DNA from 4 places in the Halobacillus sp. A1-3 genome. Region 2 is predicted to be linked to each of the others. Evidence: riboswitches for the same ligand, from Rfam matches in the RefSeq annotation. Region 2 holds a riboswitch; each other region holds the start of a gene.

Region 1 (3,796 bases), on a different contig from region 2:
TGGTGAAGAAGAAAGAAAAGGAAATGTGAATCCTACGCCTCAGCTAAGTACTGAAGCATCTGAAGAGCTTTACCCTTATGATGAAGAAGAATAACTGAACAAAAAAACCGAGAAAACAATAAACTGTTTTCTCGGTTTTCTGCTTACACAAAGGTGAGATAAGCGGAAACGAGTATGACGAGCAAAATGACGACAGCAGTCATAAATACAATGATTCTGTGTGAGGACACAAAACGGCTTTCATTAATATTACGCCTTGTCTGATAATAATTGATAGTTGCACCAACGATCGTCATGACACCTAGAAACAACGATGCAATGCTGACAAGGATGGCCAGATCTTCTCCGAAACGGCTCATTTGCTGGGCCCCATTAATGTGAAGCGTTGTCGCTAAAAATCCTACACCGACAAGAGCAATAGCAGTTCGAATCCAGGCAAGATACGTCCGCTCATTCGCTAAATGCTGCTGAATCAGTTTTTGTTCATCCATTTTTTCCATAGCCCGTCCTCACCTCTTTTACGAATCGTTCTTTCTTTCAGTTTATCACGTATGAAGAACTCGTATCCGTAAAACGCTCATATGAGCTAAGCTTTCGTACGGTATTCCCTGTTATGTTGTTGCAATGTTTCGTCTGTACCGAACAAGAAGTGCTTTTTCATGTCAGGAGAATACGTCGAGTTAACAGTTTCTCTGCCAACCGTTTCCGCAACTTCTCTAAGCATGCTCGGCGAGGCACCACAGCAAAGTCCAAAGTAATTGACGCCTGTCTCTTTCGCTTCTTTTGCCCACTCAGCAAGCTCATAGCGGTTGCAATACAATGGATCCAAAGAAGTAGGGAAAGTTGTCTCTGTTGGAAGTGAACAAGAACAGCCGCCATCCGGCAAGTTAAAGAAGGTTGGATGTTCTTCAGTTGTGCGGTACGGAATAGGCAGGGCCCCTACATAGCCTTTTACCTCTTCTCTAATCTTTTCGATATAAGGCTGCATCGTAGCAGGACCGCGGAAGCAGTTCATGCCAACAACAAGAGCCCCTTGTTCTTCTAAAAGACGACACGCCTCTTCAACGGTATAGCCATCTCTTAATATATTCTCACTCATCAATCCAAGCGTAATGACTGCAGTCAGTCCTTGCTTCTGAATTTCCTCTAGGGCGATTTTCGCTTCTTCATAGTAATAAAAGGTCTCTCCGTTAACGAAGTCTACGCCTTCTTCCTTACACCAGCCAGTCATTTCCCTGAAAATTTCTCTTACTGCCGCTTTTGAATCTTCATCTTCTGGATTGAAAAGGTTCGTATTGGAAACGTTCCCAGCCACGAGCGCTTCTTCTTCTGGATGCTCCTGGGCTACCTCTTTGGCTAATCGGATCGCCTGGCGGTTCAACGGTTCAAGTAGATCCTCCTTACCGATGATCCTCATCTTTTCTCTGTGGCCATTATACGTAAAGGCTAGTACAACATCTGAACCAGCCAGCATATAGTCTCGATATGTCTGCTTTAACGCTTGAGGGTTATCCAGCGCTACCTCTGGCACAAATGATCCAGCCTGTAAATATCCTCGTCTTTCCAATTCAAATAAGTATCCTTCCCCGCACACAACGGGCCCATCCTGTAATCGTTCTTCTAATGTACGTTTCATCCTCAGCCGCACCTTTCTTTTTTAATAATGAAAAACCCTTCTTCCCGGCAAAAGGAAGAAGGGTTTGAATTCTCGGTTCTTCCTCTTATCTGCCAGATGAATACATCTGTAGGAATTGGCACCTTTTTCAAACAAAAAGCTTGAAAGGTTGCCGGGCATCACAGGGCCTAGTCCCTCCGCCACTCAAAATAAGAGAATCATGATTCTATTTTTGACTTGCTAGAAATTATAGAATCCATACCCTTGTTCTGTCAATGATAATTTTCAGTGAATTTAGAAATGAATGACGAATTGGTTTTGTTCACAGATTCTTAACAAATTTGGTCATCCCTTGATAGATCTAGGACTGTGACTTTTTTTCTTTTTTATATCAAAAAAAAGCCTATGAACTTCTTGCAATCCGTCTGAATATTCCGTAAAATCAATCATAATTTATAAATATCAACTAACAAGGAAGTGTTCGTGATGCAAACCAAAACAGTGAGTAAGCTATACAACGTCTGTCCTCTATGTCACGGAACTGGAAAATATGAAGAATATGATGATCATAAAGCCAACATGCTTGGGGATCACTATCAGCGTGTCAATCATGCCAATGAAATAGCGGCGTGGAAAATGGCCGTTGAAGAAACGAGCTATACGAAAGAATGCACGAAATGTCACGGTAATGGTCATGTACTGAATGATGAAGGTCAGCGTATGTATAAAATGCTTAAGCAATATGCATGAGCAAAAGAGTAAGCTCCTTGGGGGCACAACCTGGAGTGAATGACTTTATAATGACCGAGCCGATTGACTTATAAGCTAGTCGGGCAAGGAGCTGGATGTAGACTCACGACACAAAAAGTTATCCATCCAACTAACTTAATAAGCATAAAAAAAGACGGCAGCCATTTGTTCGGCTGCCGTTTCTCTTATTTCACCGTTTTATTCGCAAAAACCGTTGGCCTTGTTTCAGAAGGGGCGACAACCACTGGCCACCAAAATTCAGCACCTCTCCAGCCATGCTCTTTTTTTCCTTCCTGCCTGAGCATAATCAAAGCCGGATGGTCCTTTGCTTTTCTTCTAGCGATGGCAAGCTCCCCTTTACCTTTTCCTGGTGTATCTGGAGAATTCTCAAATGCCCCATCCTCCTTAAAGCGTTGAATTTCACGTCTTGTCCTTGTGATTAGCCACACATAAGCCCCTGATTTTGCTTCGGTGCTCAAATAATCAAGGACACTATGATACTCGTCCAAGTTGAACTCTCGACCTTCTTCCATCTCAAGCGTCTTATGAACAAGCGTGATCATTTCTTTCGCCTTTTCAACAGGGATCAAGTAAGCTCCTTCTTCGTGATAGCGGGCATTTTTCAATTCATTTTCAATTAAGCGATCGATTTCACGCACTGTTTTCTGGATGTGGGTCTTGTACCCGGTTTGAAAACCGACCGGTAACAGACGCTTATGAGGTTTCAGCATGGTCAAACTGGATAATAAAATCTTATTGGGACTGCAAGGTAAAATGGTTGAAGTCAAATCCTTCTGGATAAACACAACCCCACGTTCTTGCCCTCCACATTCAAAGGCACGTCTAAGTTCTGCATCAAATTCGTGGATCCGCTCCATAATTGAATAAATTCTCTGTGTTGTGTAAAAGCGAGTGACGGCAAGGTCTTCAAGCGGACGGGCTCCGTACATCCGAGAATGCTGAAGCACGGTGTCCTGTTGGAAAGTCTTTGGATTTCTTCCGTAGAAAAAGCCAATCAAATTATGGATTGTTACTCCGCGATCGAGAATTTGTCCACCGATAAAAATGTTCATGGGCGCACGAAGCTGGAGCTGTCCACTGTGGTCAAGCAGCTCCTTCACGTCTTTTTCCGAATTAACGATGGAACTGACGATATATTCCTGGTCAAGGGCTAGCTTCACTTCTAGATAGACTTGAATGTAAGAAGGCACAGGTACATTATTCAGAGTTTTCACGGAACGAATCAGATCCTGATAAGACTGTTGAACCAACGTGTGAAATACTTCCGACTCTTCTCTCGCTGCCTCGATCAATAAATCTTCAAAACTGCGGATGAGTTCCCCTTGCCAGGCATGCGCGTTTTTCCCGCGTTCAGTATGAATAATGAAGGAATACTTTCGCTGCTTCATTCCCGCTTGCCGTTGCTGCCAG
Region 2 (3,796 bases):
CCTCACGTACAAACGACCAGTTCAAAATCGTAATAGGACCCGTCAACATTCCCTTCACCGGTTTATTGGTCAGAGACTGTGCATAACAGATTTCTTTTACAGTCATCGCTTCTTTCCAAGCCACATCTGTATAGATGATTGGCGGTTTTACGCAACGAGACCCATAGGACTGCACCCATCCAAATCGGGTGAACGCAAATCCTTCGAGTTTTTCACCAAAGAACTCGACCATGTCGTTGCGCTCAAACTCTCCATGAACAAGTACGTCCAGTCCCAATTCCTCCTGGCGGTTAATCCATTCAGATATATTGTTTTCTATAAACGTTTCATAATAGGAATCGGACCATTCCCCTTGGCGCCATTTTGATCGTGCCTGGCGTATTCCTTTGGTTTGCGGCAAACTGCCGATGGTTGTCGTTGGCAGCAGCGGAATCTTGAAAAACGCTTCCTGTAGTTTCTTGCGAGTTTGGTAGTCCCTATTTCGCTTTGTCATGTGAACGGTGCCCTCAGATAGTCGATCTGATGTATTTTGCTTTAAAGCCCATAGTTGGTTTCGTTTCTCTTTTTGGACAGCGAGTTCTTCTTCAATTAAATCTCTTCCATTGTTGATGCCTCTAGTTAAAAGGGTCACTTCTTCAAGTTTTTGATCGGCAAAAGCTAACCCGTTCTTTAACTCAGGATCTAGTTCTTGTTCAGTTTCTACAGTTACAGGGACGTGTAATAAACTACAAGAAGGTTGGACGATCAGGCTTTGAGTTTCAGAAAGAATTTCCTCAACTTGGGCAAGCTTCTCTTCCAAATCCGTTCTCCAAATATTTCTGCCATTGATCAGCCCGCCAGCAAGGGTTTTGTCTTTAGGAAAACCGTGCTTCTTTAATGCTTCTAAATTCGCTCCTTCGTCATGAACGAAATCCAGGCCAATCCCCGCGACTGGAAGGGATATGATCTCTTCATAATGATCAATAGCTTCAAAATAAGTTTGAAGCAGAATCTTAGCTCCCGGTAATTGCTGGTGGATTGAATGATACACCTCTTTAAAAAGTTGAAGGTCTTTCTTAGAGACTGATGTACATAGAATAGGTTCATCCACCTGAATCCAGTCCGCACCAGCACTTATTAGTTCCTGAAGCACTTGTATGTAGAGAGGGACAAGCTTCTCTAATAGAGGACCTGCATCAGCTTCCCTATACCCTTTTGCTAACTTGACAAAAGTAATCGGACCTAACAAGACCGGTTTAGTCGTCAGTCCAAGTTCTTCTTTCGCTTCTTTAAAGTATTGAAGCTGATAATTATGTGTAAGCTCGGGAGTTTGATCTAATTGGATCTCAGGGACGATATAATGGTAATTGGTATTGAACCATTTCGTCATTTCTGAAGCAACGGATTCATCGTTGCCGCGTGCGATATCGAAATAAGTAGTTATAGAATAATCCCTTTTTTTAAAACGTGAGGGAATCAGCCCAAACATAAATGCTGTGTCCAAAACATGGTCGTACAGACTGAAATCCCCAACCGGTATCAAGTCGATACCAAGATTATTCTGTTTTTGCAGATGAGTCAGGCGAATTTTTTTCATGTCTTTCAGCAGATCCTCTTCTGAGATTGAACCCTTCCAAAAACGTTCCAATGTCTTTTTCCATTCTCTATTTTCTCCGATTCTTGGATAACCAATGGCTGAACTTAGTACTTGAGTCATTTTGATTCCTCCCTTTAATTTTTGACAATAAAAAATCCCTCTATGTAGGAGAGAGATGGTTGAAAGTAGTTTGGGAAATAGCCGTTTATAACAAACGGATCCCATTCGTCTTAACACCTCCCTATTCCTCGTAGGTTTGAGTGTACAACCAACAGGCAGGTCTCCTGACTTATGTTCATCACAAACCTGCGTCTTCCCGTCTATTTATCTAAAAGACAGTGACTTGCAAGCAGGTTTGCTCCCATTTACAGTGGCGGGACCGTGCCGGAGTTTCACCGGACTTCCCTTTTAAGCTGAATAAGTCTATTCAGCACCTGAAGATCTACGGTATTCAGTTGTTGATCCATATGTAAGAAAAAAACCTCTCACGAAGGAGAGGTTTATACGTACAACCTCTCTTATCTTTCAAAGGCAAAGCTTTGCTGGAATTGGCACCTAAATCTGCAAAAATGCTGATTCGGCTGCCGGGCTTCGCTGGGCCAGTCCCTCCACCGCTCTAAATAAGAGATCGTATTCGTTTAATGGATTAAAAGAATACTAGCATGGAGGCAGGACACTGTCAAATTGAAGTAATGTCAGAAAAAGGTGTTTTTTATGACAGATTATGGTACGCTATCATTGGTTGTTAACCATTCGACAAAATTGGTTAACCGATACGTTCTTAGAAAGGGGATTTGTTTATGTGGAGAGTTTTAGCGATTAAAGCGATTAATGGTTATGAGATTACGAATGATGAAGCTTTAGACGTTCTAAACTGCCCGGAAGATGAGCTGCTCAGTTTGCTGCACAGTGCCTATCATGTCAGAAAGAAGTTTTACGGGAACAAAGTGAAGCTGAACATGATCATCAATACAAAATCAGGTTTTTGTCCAGAGAACTGCGGGTACTGTGCGCAGTCCAGAGATTCAAAAGCTCCCATCGAAAAATATCGAATGATGGACAAAGATACGATTGTTCGAGGAGCAGAAAAAGCTCACCAAATGAAGTCTGGTACATATTGCATCGTTGCAAGCGGAAGAGGGCCTTCCACACGTGAGATAGATATTGTAACCTCGGCGGTCAAAGAGATCAAAGCGAAGTATGATATAAAGGTTTGTGCATGCTTGGGACTACTAAAACCAGAACAAGCTGAGCAGTTGAAAGAGGCTGGCGTCGATCGTTACAACCACAATATTAACACCTCAGAAAATCACCACGATCAAATCACCACGAGTCACACCTACGACGATCGTGTCGTAACGGTTAACTATGCGAAACAATCAGGACTTTCCCCATGCTCCGGTGTCATAGTCGGAATGAAAGAATCGAAACAGGATATCGTTGATATGGCGCGCGCCTTGAATCTCATGGATGCGGATTCCATTCCAGTTAATTTCCTTCATGCCATCGATGGAACAGCGCTTGAAGGGACTGACGAATTGACGCCGTCCTATTGTTTAAAGATTTTATGCCTTTTCCGTTTTATCAACCCTACAAAAGAAATCCGCGTTTCCGGGGGGCGCGAGGTGAATTTACTCAGCCTACAGCCGCTAAGTTTATATCCAGCGAACTCCATTTTTGTTGGAGATTATCTAACTACAGAGGGGCAAGAAAGTACGGAAGACCACAAAATGATCGAAGATTTAGGGTTTGAAGTGGATGTAGTAACCAAGGAAAAAGTTTTAAGTTAAAAGAAACTGCCTCAATAGGGCAGTTTTTCTTTATTTCATATAAAATTCAATTCTTATTGAAAGGAAGTTTCTGTATGCACGACTTAAAGGAACAATTGCAAATAGTAGAAGAAAAGTATTTGAGCCTAGAAATAAGAACATCCTCTATAGAACTAGATAAGATATAAGCCGATGAGTTCTGGGATTTACTAAGAAAGAATGTTTAGAAAGCGGAGTAGTTTTATCGGAGATGACCTTACATAATTATCATATTCAATCGCTTGGAACTGATGTCTTGTTAGCTACTTATTTCATAGAGGACAAAACTTGAGCCCTAAATCCCCTCCGCAGCTCGATATGGAAATGGATTGATGGATGATGGCAATTATATTTTCATCAAGAGACAATAACGAATTTAAAATCTACAAATTTTTATCAATGAATATCCCTA
Region 3 (3,796 bases), on a different contig from region 2:
CTATTTTATGCAAAGTACAGGCACACTTGTAACGGATGTCGAGGAAGCCCTAGATCTATACTTCCGTATGAATTCAGTCATGATGTGTTGCGGAGACTTCGCCCGAATCGGCCTGTTCTTAGCACGCGGAGGACGATCGCCAAATAGCGAGGAAAAGCTTATCCCTTCCCACCACCTTCGCACCGTTAAAGCGATTATGATGACCTCAGGAATGTACAATTCTTCAGGACATTACGCAGTAGAAGCCGGGATACCCTGTAAAAGCGGCGTATCTGGAAGCATCATCGGTTCCATCCCTGGACGCATGGGAATTGGGGTTATCGGTCCTGCTATTGATGAGAAAGGAAACTCGACCGCTGGTGGCGCTTTAATCAAGAAACTTTCACAAGATTTGAATTTAAACATGTTCGGGATTGACTAACACTAAAAGGAGCTTGGATATGGCATTTGATTACTCCACCGACTTTAAGAATACAGACTTCCGGAAGAACCCTGAAAAATATCGAGTGGGACGCGGCGAGCAGGGCGTGTTATTAGTAGAACCGTACAAGAGCGAGATTCTAGAACACTGGCGTTTCAAAACACCAGAGATTGCTAAAGAATCCTCTGAAAAAATTTATCAGATGTTCCTCGACTATAAAGAAAAAGATGACTTTGTCGGCATGGATATGGCGAGGAAATTCCTGCAAATGGGATATACACGCTCCCGTCGCTATACCAATTACAAAGGCGGGAAAAAGTATGATGAAGAGGGCAATATAAAGGAACGGGAGATTGATGAGGAAAAGGCCGAGTCAGCAGAAATATTTGAAGAGAAGTGGATTAAAGCAAGAGAAGACGAAGAATACTTATCTAAGAAAAAAGCTCACCAAAAAGAATACGGTTGATATTGACAAATCAGTCCTTCAAACGTAAGCTACTATTAATCCGATAAACTAAATCGGATTTAACGCGATAAGGAGCGAATTTCTTGAAAATCCCTTTCCTCGTCTTAAGCTTAGGACTGATGCTCACCTCATGGGGTCTCGGAATCTACTTTATTTCTATCCTCTATACACCTGCTCTCATCATCCCTCTCTTTGATCAATTTTTGTGGATGAGTGAAGCGAAGGGCTTGTTAGGTCTAACCATGTTATTCACAGTCATTACGTTACCGTTCCTCGGATTTTTATTCAAAACGAGAACACATGTATCTAACAAGAAAAGTCGATATATCTTGCTTATCAGTAATTACGCCATCTGGCTCACCATCGTCGCATCCCAGTTAAAAATTACCGCTTATAACTTAGGAATCTGTCACTGAAGAGCGAGTGCGGTATTCCCTTTTACAACCACCCTGCCTACCTTCATGACAATGGATTTTAAAAAAGGAAATTCCATCCTTTTATCGAACTTCCCTAGTTGGAGGTGGTAAGGAATGGAATTTCACTCTTACTATGGAACATTTAAAGAACGCGCCCGTAAACAGGACTTAGATTTTCTAAAAGAGACAATATCTGATCAATTAGTGGTAAGAGAAATTCGTCAGGACGAAGTGATCGACTACTCTTATGAGGACTCGATTGAAGGTTGGAAGCAAGCTTTTGGTCACTTTCAGGATAAGGATATGACGTGGATTTATACCGACCATTGTCTGACTGAATTAAAAGAGAATGAATGGCTCGCTTCCTTCTGGGTATCGATTGAACTGGAAGGAGAACTTCTGGGTTCGTCCAACCTCTTTTTTAATACATATAAAAAAGAGAAGGACACATGGCAACTTGTACGCACGTACATTGAAGCTGGCGTTGAGACACCTGAGAGTGCAAAAGTAAATATACGATAATTCACGAACCGCTCATTTTGGGATGAGCGGTTTTTTAGGTTTCATTGGTCTTCCATCCAACGTCCCCGTTTCCCAGCTGCTCACCTTTTGAGTAGCCCTTCATAAATTAACCCCATCCCTAAAGACGGATTTTTCTAAAAATTCTTGCTGTTCTATTGTCAAATGGAAGTGAGTAGTGTACATTAGGGAGAAAGAATTTCCCAAATGAATAGTGATGAATCCATTTCTTATCAAGAGAGGCAGAGGGACTGGCCCTGTGAAGCCTCAGCAACCACTGGTATATATCCAGTAAGGTGCTACGTCCAGCAAGTTGTGACCCAACTTGGAAGATAAGAAGAAGATCCGAACGTTAAAGTCTTCTTCTTAAGAAGGCTTTTTTTATTTTTCAACTACATGTTTTAAAAAAGGAGAATGACGATGAACACCCCTCATACGGATACAAAATTTGTGCAAACTGGAAATCGAAACGAGGATCCTACAGGAGCGATCAACCCTCCCGTCTACTTTTCTACTCCTTATCGACATAAGGGGATCGGGCAATCTACAGGTTTTGATTACTCAAGAACAGGCAATCCAACACGAAAAATTTTAGAACAGTCGATCGCAGACATCGAGGAAGGAAAAGCGGGATTCGCCTTTAGTTCTGGGATGGCGGCAATTCAAACGGCACTATCCCTTTTCAGACAAGGAGATGAAATACTTGTTTCAGAGGATTTGTACGGAGGGACTTATCGTTTGTTCGAACATATAACGGAACAATCTGGAGTAGTTTTTCAATACTGTGCCAGTCAGAACTTATCAGGGCTTAAGGATTTACTTACACCAAAGACGAAGGCTGTTTATATTGAGACACCTACCAATCCTCTGATGCATGTAGCGGATATTTCGGAGATTGCACGTTTTACCAAAGAACATAACCTGCTGTTGATTGTCGATAATACCCTATACACTCCCCTTCTTCAGCAGCCATTAAAAGAAGGCGCAGATATCGTCATTCACAGTGCAACGAAGTACCTCGGTGGTCATAACGATGTACTGGCTGGTCTACTGGTAGCGGAAGATGAAGGAATTTGCGAAAAGCTCGCCTTTCATCAAAACACCTCAGGAGCCGTGTTATCCCCTTTTGATTGTTGGCTGTTAATGAGAGGGATGAAAACTTTACCGCTTCGCATGAGGCAGCACGAATCTAACGCCAAAGCGATTGTAGAATACTTGGAAAATCACGATGCCATTACAGACGTTTTATATCCCGGGAAAGGCGGTATGATCTCTTTCCGCTTACAAGAAGAAGACTGGGTCGACCCATTCCTCAGCCATCTGAATGTCATCAGCTTTGCTGAAAGCCTCGGCGGAGTGGAAAGTTTCATTACGTATCCAGCCACCCAGACCCATGCAGACATTCCGGAGGAAACGAGAACCTCTTACGGTGTATGCAACCGTTTATTGCGGTTTTCAGTAGGAGTTGAACATATTGACGACTTGATTTATGACCTTGATCAAACACTTGCCAATTTGAAAAAGGAGGAGACGATCAAATGACTGATTATTCTTTGCAGACACGCCTGCTTCATAACGACCATAAATTCGATAAGTATACTGGGGCGGTCAGCGTCCCTATCCAACAGGCATCCACATTTCACCAGATTGACTTTGATGAACCCGGAAAATATGATTACAGCCGCTCAGGGAACCCGACAAGAGAAGCATTGGAAGAGGCTATTGCGGGTCTTGAAAATGGTACAAAAGGGTTTGCGTTCGCCTCAGGCATGGCGGCCATTTCCACATCCTTCATGCTTTTGTCTCAAGGCGATCATGTCGTGATCTCAGAGGATGTGTACGGAGGTACTTTCCGTATCATCAATGATGTTCTACACAGGTTTGGAATCGATCACACCTTCGTAGATATGACAGATCTGCATTCGGTCGCTACAGCGATTCGTCCGAATACAAAACTTTTATATATCGAAACGC
Region 4 (3,796 bases), on a different contig from region 2:
CTTCCAGCGTCTTTCCTGCTCCATTCTGAATACCGGCTGCAGGGGACGAAAGGATGACACCATCAACCATAGGATGAAAGGTTTGCATGGCACGTATGACTGCTATGGCTCCCATGCTGTGGCCTAATACGAAGATCGGTCTGGACTCATCTGCTTTAGTAATCCAATACCCAATCGTTTTTATATACTCATCAAATTTATAGATATGACCTTTTTTCCCTGTCGACTTTCCTTGCCCCGGGAGATCGCCATAAATGACACTGAATCCGTCTTTTTGAAAGTGAGCCGCAAGCTCATCGTAGCGCCCTGCATGTTCAAATGCCCCATGGACAATCACTATTGTAGCCAGGTTCTGTTCTGAAACCAATTTTATCATCCGTACACGACTCCTTACGATTTGCTATACTGTTTATACACATATTATAAGGGGGTTCTACATGATTTGCGAATATAAAGGAAAGCTGCCTCAAATTGATCCGAGTGCTTATATTGCAGAAGATGCCGTCATCACGGGGGATGTAAAAATCGGTGAACTTTCCAGCGTGTGGTTCAAAACCGTGATCAGAGGAGACGTTTCACCTGTACATATAGGAAAAAATGTAAATATCCAAGATTTAAGCATGCTTCATCAAAGCCCTAATCAGCCGCTAATTATTGAAGACGGAGTAACTGTCGGTCATCAAGTGACCTTACACTCTGCCCACATTAAAAAGAACGCATTGATCGGAATGGGCTCACTTATCCTTGACGGAGCAGAAATTGGTGAGCAAACTTTCATAGGAGCGGGAAGCTTAGTTCCACCCGGAAAAGTAATACCGCCAAATACGCTGGCATTTGGAAGGCCTGCAAAAGTTGTGCGTGAATTGAACGAAACGGATATTCAGGAACTTGACCGCATTCGTAAAACTTATGTTGAAAAAGGACAATATTATAAAAGCCTGCAAACCTAACTATTAAAAAAGCCTCTGAAAATGAATTCAGAGGCTTTGTTTTACTTCAAGCGGTTTATAAGTTCTTCTGCTTTATCAGTTTTTTCCCATGGAAATTCCACATCAGTCCGTCCGAAGTGACCGTAAGCAGCTGTTTGACGATAAATCGGACGACGAAGGTCCAACATTTTAATAATTCCAGCTGGACGTAGGTCAAACAAGTCTCTAACTGCTTCAACCAGCTTTTCTTCGCTTACCTTCCCTGTACCGAACGTATTTATAGAAATGGATACAGGCTGGGCAACACCGATAGCGTACGCCAGCTGAACCTCCACAGTATCTGCAAGACCTGCTGCTACGATGTTCTTAGCTACGTAACGCGCCGCATAAGCAGCGGAGCGGTCCACTTTTGTCGCATCTTTCCCACTGAAAGCGCCGCCCCCGTGTCGAGCATATCCACCATAAGTATCAACAATAATTTTTCTTCCTGTCAGACCTGCATCCCCTTGCGGCCCGCCGATTACGAAACGACCTGTAGGGTTAATGAAATATTTTGTATGATTATCAATTAAGTAAGAAGGCACAACAGGATCAATGACTTCAGCTTTAATGTCTTTTTTAATTTGATCAAGCGTAATTTCCTCAGCATGCTGAGTAGAAATAACAATAGTATCAACGCGAACCGGTTGATCATTTTCATCGTATTCAATCGTAACTTGAGTTTTCCCGTCTGGACGTAAGTACTCGAGTGTACCGTCGTTACGAACATCAGATAAGCGCTTGGAAAGTTTATGCGCAAGAGAGATCGGCAAAGGCATCAATTCTTTTGTTTCATTGTTTGCGAATCCGAACATAAGCCCCTGGTCACCTGCACCAATTGCCTCAATTTCATCCTCGCTCATTTGTCCCTCACGTGATTCATAGGCAACATCTACTCCACCGGCGATATCTGGGGACTGTTCGTCTATGGCAGTAAGAACTGCACACGTATCAGCATCAAAACCATACTTGGCTCTTGTATAGCCAATATCCTTGATCGTCTGGCGTACAATAGATGGAATATCTACATAGGTATTGGTACTGATTTCTCCAGACACTAGTACAAGTCCTGTAGTGACTGTCGTTTCACATGCGACCCTTGCATTTGGGTCGTTTTTTAAAATTTCGTCTAAGATCGCATCAGAAATCTGGTCACAAATTTTATCAGGGTGGCCCTCGGTAACAGATTCTGATGTGAATAACCGGCGATTGGCAGGCATTCTCTAAAACTCCTCCTTCTGAAAGTTCAATGAATTAGACGGAACTCTTTACCAGTATGTGTAGAAACCGTATGACAGTTTCTTTATTCGTTCATTTCATATCTTGTCCTCCGGAACTACGTACAAAGGAGGATCAAGTTCACTTATGGATCATTTCCTTATATAAAAGAAAAAACCCTTCCTGACTTAGAGGAAAGGGGCTGCTTCCTTTCGCTCTTATCGTCCAAGGAGTCATTGATCTCCTTGCTTCAGGTTAGCACCATGTCATTTGAATGACGGGTTGCCGGGCTTCAAAGGGCCTGTCCCTCCACCGACTCTGGATAAGAGAGTTTCCGTTCTTGGATATCGTATCGAAAACCATGTTTAATGTCAATTAAATACCTATGACTTAGGCAAAGAGCAAGAGCCATTCTTACACTTACCTTTGAAAAGTTTATAACGGCTTCTAGCCACGAATGCGTATAGTGGTTTTCCAATTATGCTGCTTCCAGGAATGGAAAAAAGGACTCCTGGAATAAACGTGAGCGGACATTTTCTCATAAGATAAGTAATAGCAAAGTACCCTCTCTTCTCATCTCCAGAGGGAAGCAGTACGTGTAACTCCTGTTTTATTGCTTTTTCCCTACTTTTGGGTAGAGAATTTACCTTCCCATATTGTTGAAGAGAGATCCACTCCATCGTATTAAACCAATCAAACCTTTTAAACAGACGCTTTGATTGATTACACAAGTAACAACCCCCATCGTAAAGCACAAGTGATTTGCTCATTAAATCACAACCTTTCTTCTTTTATTTTACCTGATAAAAGGGTAAAAAATAAATTGAAAGCATTTTCACAAAGAGTATGGATTATTAATATGAATGTGTTATACTAATGTTCAAATTAAGTACTTAGCTTATTGAAATCTTTTAAAAAAGGCGGGTAGACACATATGAGTGCCATTAATCAAATGTCAGAATTAAACCTCTTATTAGCCCAGGAGCATGTCCACCACCAATTATCGGTACCTCAATTAGTGGAGCACATCTTAGAGCGTCATGAAGGGGCGCTTACGGACAAAGGAGCCATCCAGGCGACCACTGGAGCTTATACAGGACGATCTCCTAAGGATAAATTTATAGTAAAAGATGATGTCTCCGCTAATAAAGTTGATTGGGGCAAGGTAAATCAGCCCATCGATGAAGACACCTTCACCACACTTTACCATAAAGTGCTCGATTACTTGAAAGATCGTGACGCCTTGTTTTCCTTTAAAGGGTTTGCTGGGGCTGATGAAAAGTTCAGGCTTCCGATCAGAGTTATTAACGAATTCGCTTGGCATAATCTGTTTGCCCGACAAATGTTCATCCGACCTTCCGAAGATGAAGTGGAAGAATTAGAGCCAGAATTCACCGTGGTATCCGCACCGACATTTAAAGCAGAACCTGATGTTGACGGAACAAATTCAGAAGCCTTTATCATGGTTTCGTTTAAACACCGTATCGTTTTAATCGGTGGAACAGAATACGCTGGCGAAATTAAGAAATCAATCTTCTCTGTTATGAACTTCATGCTTCCTCAAAAAAATGTATTGCCTATGCATTGTTCTGCTAATGTAGGAAAAGAGG

Evidence for each region. Region 2 has a riboswitch for S-adenosylmethionine ahead of metE (5-methyltetrahydropteroyltriglutamate--homocysteine S-methyltransferase). Riboswitches for the same ligand answer to the same signal wherever they lie in the genome.
Region 1: linked by a shared signal. The riboswitch ahead of ACRYKC_RS06240 (homocysteine S-methyltransferase family protein) and the one ahead of metE (5-methyltetrahydropteroyltriglutamate--homocysteine S-methyltransferase) in region 2 are both predicted to bind S-adenosylmethionine.
Region 3: linked by a shared signal. The riboswitch ahead of ACRYKC_RS14650 (methionine biosynthesis PLP-dependent protein) and the one ahead of metE (5-methyltetrahydropteroyltriglutamate--homocysteine S-methyltransferase) in region 2 are both predicted to bind S-adenosylmethionine.
Region 4: linked by a shared signal. The riboswitch ahead of metK (methionine adenosyltransferase) and the one ahead of metE (5-methyltetrahydropteroyltriglutamate--homocysteine S-methyltransferase) in region 2 are both predicted to bind S-adenosylmethionine.

What each region holds. Positions count from the first base shown of each region.
Region 1 is NZ_JBPCEO010000003.1:164,696-168,491, reverse strand. Features, by position in the region: gene ACRYKC_RS06250 (YndM family protein) at 1-94, shown strand, start outside; gene ACRYKC_RS06245 (YidH family protein) at 144-491, opposite strand; gene ACRYKC_RS06240 (homocysteine S-methyltransferase family protein) at 587-1,636, opposite strand; SAM riboswitch class I at 1,719-1,831, opposite strand; gene ACRYKC_RS06235 (hypothetical protein) at 2,102-2,365, shown strand; gene ACRYKC_RS06230 (Z1 domain-containing protein) at 2,551-3,796, opposite strand, start outside.
Region 2 is NZ_JBPCEO010000002.1:301,708-305,503, reverse strand. Features, by position in the region: gene metE (5-methyltetrahydropteroyltriglutamate--homocysteine S-methyltransferase) at 1-1,696, opposite strand, end outside; cobalamin riboswitch at 1,834-2,029, opposite strand; SAM riboswitch class I at 2,092-2,203, opposite strand; gene bioB (biotin synthase BioB) at 2,377-3,366, shown strand.
Region 3 is NZ_JBPCEO010000008.1:79,145-82,940, reverse strand. Features, by position in the region: gene glsA (glutaminase A) at 1-421, shown strand, start outside; gene ACRYKC_RS14665 (DUF4385 domain-containing protein) at 441-887, shown strand; gene ACRYKC_RS14660 (hypothetical protein) at 971-1,303, shown strand; gene ACRYKC_RS14655 (hypothetical protein) at 1,418-1,825, shown strand; SAM riboswitch class I at 2,050-2,161, shown strand; gene ACRYKC_RS14650 (methionine biosynthesis PLP-dependent protein) at 2,243-3,364, shown strand; gene metC (cystathionine beta-lyase) at 3,361-3,796, shown strand, end outside.
Region 4 is NZ_JBPCEO010000005.1:285,010-288,805, reverse strand. Features, by position in the region: gene ACRYKC_RS11485 (alpha/beta hydrolase) at 1-376, opposite strand, end outside; gene ACRYKC_RS11480 (gamma carbonic anhydrase) at 438-950, shown strand; gene metK (methionine adenosyltransferase) at 992-2,188, opposite strand; SAM riboswitch class I at 2,402-2,515, opposite strand; gene ACRYKC_RS11470 (thiol-disulfide oxidoreductase DCC family protein) at 2,570-2,956, opposite strand; gene pckA (phosphoenolpyruvate carboxykinase (ATP)) at 3,121-3,796, shown strand, end outside.